Regions from separate parts of the Paenarthrobacter sp. NPDC090522 genome, predicted to be linked through region 1. Evidence: predicted binding sites of a transcription regulator. Region 1 holds the regulator's gene; the other holds the start of a gene.
The links. Region 1 encodes LexA, which represses DNA repair genes until DNA is damaged. Its sites were predicted from a motif close to TCGAACANNTGTTCGA; they were not measured.
Positions count from the first base shown of each region.

Region 2: the regulator LexA is predicted to act here: its motif matches at 2,460-2,475, upstream of ACIQT2_RS10360 (shikimate dehydrogenase).

Region 1 is NZ_JBIVXL010000003.1:36,642-40,434, forward strand. It holds gene ACIQT2_RS04095 (histidinol-phosphate transaminase) at 1-870, opposite strand, end outside; gene ACIQT2_RS04100 (LysM peptidoglycan-binding domain-containing protein) at 948-1,307, opposite strand; gene lexA (transcriptional repressor LexA) at 1,658-2,404, shown strand; gene ACIQT2_RS04110 (ATP-dependent DNA helicase) at 2,503-3,793, opposite strand, start outside.
Region 2 is NZ_JBIVXL010000006.1:310,101-313,893, reverse strand. It holds gene ACIQT2_RS10365 (APC family permease) at 1-1,300, opposite strand, end outside; gene ACIQT2_RS10360 (shikimate dehydrogenase) at 1,569-2,447, opposite strand; gene ACIQT2_RS10355 (Ldh family oxidoreductase) at 2,612-3,661, shown strand.

The DNA of each region.
Region 1 (3,793 bases):
ACGCTGGACCTTGATGTCCTCGACGTCGGCCATCAGGGCCTCGCGGTGCTGCAGGGCTGCCAGGGCGGTCGCCTGCGTTACCGCCGAGAGGTGGTACGGCAGCCGGACCAGGCGGATGGCATCGGTGACCTCGGGCGCCGCAGCCATGTAGCCCAACCGCGCACCGGCAAGTGCGAAAGCCTTGCTCATGGTGCGGGAAACAATGAGCCGTTCCCGGCCCGGCAGCAAGGTCAGGGCACTGGGAGTGTTGTCGTGGGCGAATTCGTGGTAAGCCTCGTCCACGATCACGATCGCCTGGCTGGCCTCTCCTGCTTCATAGACAGCCTCCACGACGTCCAAGCCAAGACCCGTTCCGGTGGGGTTGTTGGGCGAGCACAGGAAGACGATATTTGCGCCCGCCTCAGCCACCTGCGCGGCGGCAGACGCGGCGTCCAAACTGAAATCCCCGCCACGAACACCACGGACGTACTCAGTGTCCGTGCCGCTGGCCAGGAGGGGGTACATGGAATACGTGGGAGGGAACCCAAGGGCCTTGCGGCCGGGACCACCGAAAGCCTGGAGGATCTGCTGGAGAACCTCGTTGGATCCGTTGGCAGCCCAGATGTTCGCAGGACTGAGGCCGTGGCCCAGGAATTCCGCCAACGCCTCCCGCAATTCAGTGAACTCGCGGTCGGGGTAACGGTTCAGTCCGGTGGCCGCTGCGGCCACGGCTTCGGTGATCGCGGCCTGGACATCGGCGGGCACTCCATGGGTGTTCTCGTTGACGTTGAGCAGAATCGGAACGTCAAGCTGCGGTGCGCCGTAGGGGCTCAGTCCACGCAGGTTGGTCCGGAGGGGAAGTCGGTCGAGTCGCTCAAGCTGGTCAGTCACCCCACCAGTTTAAGGTGCGCCGGTGAGTGCCCTGTAACTGTGACGCCGGAGAGGATCCGCGCCACCGTCCGTATGGACTACTTGGCAGGAACAAACAATTGCTGACCGGGGGTGATGCGTCCGCCACGGAGATCATTCAGCTGGATGATCTCCGTGATGACGTCCCGCGGGTCACGCTCGGGTGCGGCAGCCCCTGCAATGCCCCACAGGGACTGACCGGGCTGCACGGTGACACTGACGGCGACTGGCGGTTGCAGTTGCGACGGGGAATCCGAGGCCTTGGCCGGCGAGTTCAGGAAGCCCGCAAACGTGAGCAGCGCGGCCACGAGCAACATGGCCGGGATGCCAAAGAAAACGATCCGCCCGCGCCGGGTGAGCCGGATGCGGGTGGGTACCGGCGCGTTGCGGAACTCGTGGAACGTTGTGACTGCGGACATGAGCTGAGCCCTTCTGAGCGATTGCCTGGTCCCGGGGAACCAGGACCCTGCTGCCAATACCTTGTGTTCGTTGGTCTCGCCGCGATATTCGAACACTTCCTTCGAACATCTCGGCTTCGATCCGGATTACTAGAACACATATTCGAACCTTGCTATGACATTTTTAGCACTTATCAACGAACGGTGTCGAGACTCGCTAGAACAAATGTTTGATAAACGCTGGTGCCTGGCCTACGTTTGAGGGAAGAAACAGGCACAAAAGCAGTGCATCAGGAGGGTCTGACATTTTTGACCCACATCCCGGCAGCACTCAGAACGCCGCCGGGCGGAACGGAAGGGCAATGGCGAACATGGCAGCGAAGGCCACAGGCGGCGGGGCACCCCTGCGGAGCCAACAGCCCACCAAAAGTCCCAAAAGCCTGACTGTCCGTCAGAAGAAGATCCTCGAGACCATCCAGCGCTCCGTCAATGACAACGGCTACCCGCCCAGCATGCGCGAAATCGGGGATACGGTGGGATTGGCCAGCCTCTCGAGCGTCACCCACCAGTTGTCCCAGCTGGAAAAACTCGGCTACCTCAGGAGGGACCCCAAGCGTCCTCGCGCCATGGAAGTCCTCATGCCACTGACCCTTGACGGTGGTGCCACCATCCCGGGAGTGGAAGCCCCCGCAACGTTGCGCAGTACCGGCGGCCTCGCCGTCACCGAGCTGGCAAGTGCCAGCGACACCGCGATGGTTCCCCTGGTGGGCCGCATCGCTGCCGGTGGCCCGATCCTGGCCGACCAGACCGTGGAGGACGTCCTGCCCCTCCCGCGGCAATTGGTGGGCCATGGCGAACTCTTCATGCTGAAGGTCGCCGGTGATTCCATGATCGACGCCGCCATCTGCGATGGCGACTGGGTTGTTGTCCGCCGGCAGAATGACGCCATCAACGGCGATATCGTGGCAGCCCTCCTGGACGACGAGGCCACGGTCAAGACATTCCGCCAACGCGACGGCCACACTTGGCTCCTCCCCCAGAACACCCAGTACGAGCCCATCCTCGGCGATCAAGCCACCATCATGGGCAAAGTCGTGTCGGTGTTGCGCTCCCTTTAAGGGCCATCCTCCAGAAGGTCTGTTCGAAGACCCGCGTCGGCACACACTGCTTCAGGGGTGCCCGCGCCAGCGGTGGCGGGCACCCCTGAAGAATCGTCTTATCGCCCGCTCCGGGCCAGCCTTTGCAAGGCGCCCTGGACGGTCTTCCGGTCGGTCGTGGCCCAGAAGGGCGGCAAGGCAGCCCGCAGGAAGCCGCCGTACCTTTCGGTGGAAAGCCTCGAGTCGAGTATCGCCACCACGCCCTTGTCTCCCGTAGACCGGATCAACCGGCCTGCTCCCTGCGCCAGGCGGATTGCGGCATGGGTCGCCGAGACGGCCATGAACCCGTTTCCACCGGACTGAGCCACAGCACGCGACCTTGCCGTCATCAGGGGATCATCGGGCCGTGGGAAGGGGATCCTGTCAATGACCACCAGGCGGCACGAGCCACCCGGCACGTCCACCCCCTGCCACAGGGACATGGTGCCGAAAAGGCACGTATCGGGTTCGTCAGCGAACTGTTTCACCAGCGCTGCCATGGTGGATTCTCCTTGGCACAGGATGTCCACATCGAGCCGCAGCCGCATGGCTTCCGCGGCTTCCTCGGCTGCCCGCCGGGACGAAAACAGGCACAACGCTCCGCCGCCGGAGGCACGGATGAGGTCCTCAAGCTCGTCGAGGGCTTCGGGCGAGGTGCCGCGTCCGGGCTTGGGCAAGTGCTTCGCCACGTAGAGGACGCCCTGCTTCGGATAGTCAAAGGGCGATCCCACGTCCAAGCCTGTCCAGCTGGGAGCTCCGTCCCCCAGCAGGCCCAGCCCGCCCGCGGCCGGCTCGAACGCCGACCCGATGGCCAGCGTGGCGGACGTCAGAACCACCGTGTGGCCCGCAAACAGCCCTTCCCGGAGGCGTCCGGCCACGCTCAGGGGAGCAATATTAATGAGTGCGGGAGCTGTTTCGTCAGGCGGCGAGTAGCCCTGCTGGGGATCGAAAGTGCTGTTCCTGGAGAACCACACCACTTCACGATTTTCCTTCGCGGCCAGCAACCGCTCCGATAGTTCCAGAATGAGCATGAGCCGCGAACGGGCCAACTGGCGTCCACCGTCCACGGCGTTCGACGAATCCGTTTTCGAATCGGACAGGGCGGCCCTGGTGGCGTCCCGGAGCTGGTCCAGGCAATCAAGTTGTTCGTCGTTGAGGCCGTTGGGCACCAAGCCGCTTGGAACACCAACAAGGGCCATGTCCAACCTGTCCGCGGCCGCGTTCAGGGCATCGACGGTGATGGCCGTGTGCTTGCGTGCGCTTGAGGCCGCAGCATGGATCATGGCCACGGACAACTGGCCGGACACGGCTCCCGTGACCCGGTCCTGGAGTTCGTGGGCTTCGTCCACCACCACCACGTCATACTCCGGA
Region 2 (3,793 bases), on a different contig from region 1:
CAGCCGCGCTCCACAGAACGGGCCGTTTCAGGCGAAACGGCCGAGGCATGTCAGGTGCGGTGCGGCGTAGGACAACAAGCACTGGACCGCCCATGAGATAGCTCAGCGTCAGGGCAATGGAGACCTGGCTGACGAAGGAGTACCAACTCGGCGAGGGGAAAAAGAAGAAGAAACCCAGCACCGTGCAGGCGCCCAGGGCCACAATCGGAGTGCCGAAGCGGTTGATGCGCTGAAAGGCCTTGGGCAGTTCGCCGTTCACTGACATCGAGTAGGTGGATCGGGCGCCAATGCCCAACCACACCCATCCGGTTGCTGCAGGAGAGATGGCAGCATCGGAGAGCAGCACAATGGCGAACCAAGCAAATCCAGCTGCGGTTATTGCGTTGAGCAAGGGCGCCGAGGACCAGCTGCTGCCCAGGAGAGCGTGCCAGTCCCCGGGTGCTACTTTCGCGGCCTCCCAGTTGACGGCTCCTACGAAGCCAACCTGAAGGAGCAGGTAGATGACCAGGGGAATGAGCAGGCCGCCTACAACTATTGCGATGGGGATATTCCTCTGCGGGTTGACGGCTTCGCCACCAAAGTCGAGGATTTGGCGGAGCCCGGCGTAGGCGAAGACGATTCCGCCGCTGGCGAGTGCTCCGAGCACGGCTCCGCTGCCCATAGGCGCAAACCCTCCGCCGATAGTGAAGTTCGCCGAGGAGAAGGCGGTGAACATCAATCCCGCAGCCACCACTGGAATGACGAGTTTCCAGATGGTCATGTACTTGTTGGACTCACTCAGGACCTTGGCACCCAAGGAATTGAGGATGAAGAAAACCACCAGCAGCGCGAACCCCACAAGGATGCCACGGGGCCACGACAGGATCATGGTGCCTTCGCTTTCGGTCAAAAGACCAAGCTCGGGCCAGTTGCCTCCGATGTACGTCAACACAGCCTGCACTTCAATCACCGGCAAGGACAGCGCAGCGATGAGGTAGCCCCAGCCGTTGAACCAACTGACGAACGCCCCGTGCGTCAAGCGCGGATAGCGCACACCGGCCCCCGAGCGTGGGAGCATGGTGCCGAGCTCCATCCATGAAGCGCCAATCACCCCAAAGAACACTGCGCCGAGCACCCAGGTGAGAACCGAGGCCGGCCCGGCGAGGCTTGCTGCAGCCAGGGTTGCCAGAAGCCATCCGGAGCCGATCTGGACGCTGACAGCCAGTGCTATCAGGCCGAAAAGGCTGATCTGTTTTTTGAGCTGGGCATCACTGGCCTCATATCCGGCCGCTTGCGCTGACCGGGATTTTACGGCGTCCACGGGACTCCTTCGTCTTTTGGTGCATGCAAGCAGTAGATGCGCTTGCCTGATCGACGAGCGACCGACGTCAGGTTTGAGCTTTTCCTTCATACTTTCCTCCGAATGGACCGCGCGGGTAAGACCGCGGAACAGTCCGCACCACCGGAGGAATCTTGCCTGACTGACAGACAATTGTTTGTTTAGGATCGTAGTGGTGTGATCTACGCCATGTCAAAGCGGGCGCTTCGACATGACGAAACGCCCGCCTACCGACAGGAAATGGAGCTGGTTACGAGACTGCCGCTTCTTCGGCGCTGGCAAGCTCCCGGAAATGATGCATCATCCGCTCACCGTCAGGCTCCACCCCGGTGATGAGCCGGAACGCATCGGCCGCCTGGTACACGGCCATCAGGCCGCCTGAGAGGGTTTGGCTTCCAGCCTCGCGGGCCGCTTTGAGCAGCGCCGTCTCGAGCGGACGGTAGACGATATCCGCCACCCATAGATCCTGTCGCAAATAGGCAGTGTCGAAGGGGGTTCCGGGGTGATCATGCATACCCTGAGGGGTGCAATGAACCACACCATCAGCGGTGGCAAGCAATGCCGGCAGTTCTGACATGGGAGCGGGGTGCACCTTGACGCCTCGTCGTTCACGCAGGCTCACGGCCAGGGCAGCGGCGCGATTGTCGTCAATATCCACCAGCGTGAGCTCTTCAACCCCCAGCCGCACGAGGGCGTCTGCCACTGCCGTGCCCCCTCCCCCAGCCCCCAACTGAACCACTCGGCGTACAGGCGCTCCTGACATTCCCACCTTGAAGGCAGCTTCGAAACCTGAGGTGTCAGTGTTGTAGCCGACCCTTCCCTCGGGCGTAAAAAGCACCGTGTTGACAGCACCCAGGTCTGCAGCCACGGGGTCGACGATGTCCAGCAGTCCCACCACCTGCTGCTTGCAAGGGTGGGTGACGGTCACGGCGTCGTAGCCCAGCTTTTCCGCCCAGTCCAGAATCCTGGGAAGCTCTTCCGGATCAAGTTCCAAGGCGGTGAGGTCGATGGGTTTGAAAACCAGGGGGAACCCTTGTGCGGCAGCTTCAGTCATGTGCATTGAGGGTGAGAGCGACTGCCCAACCCCCGTGCCAATGAGGCCCACCAGATATGAATTCTTTTCAGCCATGGAACTTCCTCGTTGAATAGATAGTCGGTGATCAATGTCGGATTGTAAGACATTACGACAGAAGTCTAGGTCCGCTTCACTGGGCCAGTCCATAGCCCGAAGGCCTGTTCTTGCTCGAAAAACTGCGATATCTTACAACCAGACAATCTTACGGAGGAGAATTCGTGGAGGATAGGGAAACTGCCTTCAGCACACAGGCCACCGAGGAGCGGATCACGTTTAGCGGGCTCGTAGCCGCTATCGAGTCAACGCTTCTCGCAGCAGGTGCCGACGCAAAAGCGGCACGGATCATGGCACTGAACCACGCCATGTGTGAGCGCGACGGTGCACTTAGTCATGGAGTCTTCAGGGTCCCGCAGTACGTGGAGACACTGGCTTCGGGCTACCTCGACGGCGATGCGGAGCCGCTGGTTGAGCAGATCACGTCCTCGTATATACGGGTGGATGCTGCCAGCGGATTCGCCCAAGTGGCTCTGGACGTCGTTCGCGAAGACATCCTCAAGTCCGTTGCAGATCAAGGTGTGGCCGTCGTAGCCATCCGGAATTCCATACACCACAGTGCCTTGTGGCCTGATATCGAACCGTTTGCTGAGGCAGGCTACTTCGCTTTCACCACCGTTACCGGAGGAGTGCCCACCGTAGCACCGGCAGGGGTTCGCAAGGCGGTTCTCAGCACCAACCCGTTTGCGTTCGCCAGCCCGGTTCATGGTAGGCGGCCCCTGATCGTCGACTCCGCGACTTCATCCATGTCCTTCGGCGACCTGACACTGGCGGCCAAGGCGGGTCGCGCAGTTGCCCCGGGCACGGGCGTGGACAGCAACGGCAGGGATACCACCGATGCGAAGGCGATCGTCGAGGGGGGTACCTTGCTTCCCTTTGGCGGCCACAAGGGAGCCGCCCTGTCAATCGTGGTTGAGATCCTGGCTTCTGCATTGACCGGCGGAGATTTCTCTGTACAGGCGGTCGTCGGCAAGCCGGAGGGGGCCTATCCTTCGCGCACTGGCCAATTTCTCCTGGTGGCCGACCCTGAACGTGGCGGTAACTCAGAGTTTGGCATCCGGGTGGCAGGGTTTCTCCAGATGCTTCGCGAGGCCGGGATGGACCGGTTGCCTGCCGATCACCGGTATGCGGTCCGAGCCGAGGCTGAGACCCGGGGCATTCCAATCACACAGACGATCCAGCAACTGCTCGCAGGTATGGACCCCAACGACTAGAAGCCTGACGTCCACTGCGGACGTCAGGCTTCGGAAAACTGCAGCAATGACTGTACCCCGGGACGATCGAGTGAAGCTCGCGATCGTCCCGGGGCGCATTCAGGCAGTCCAAGATCGTTGGGCGCCTTGGGC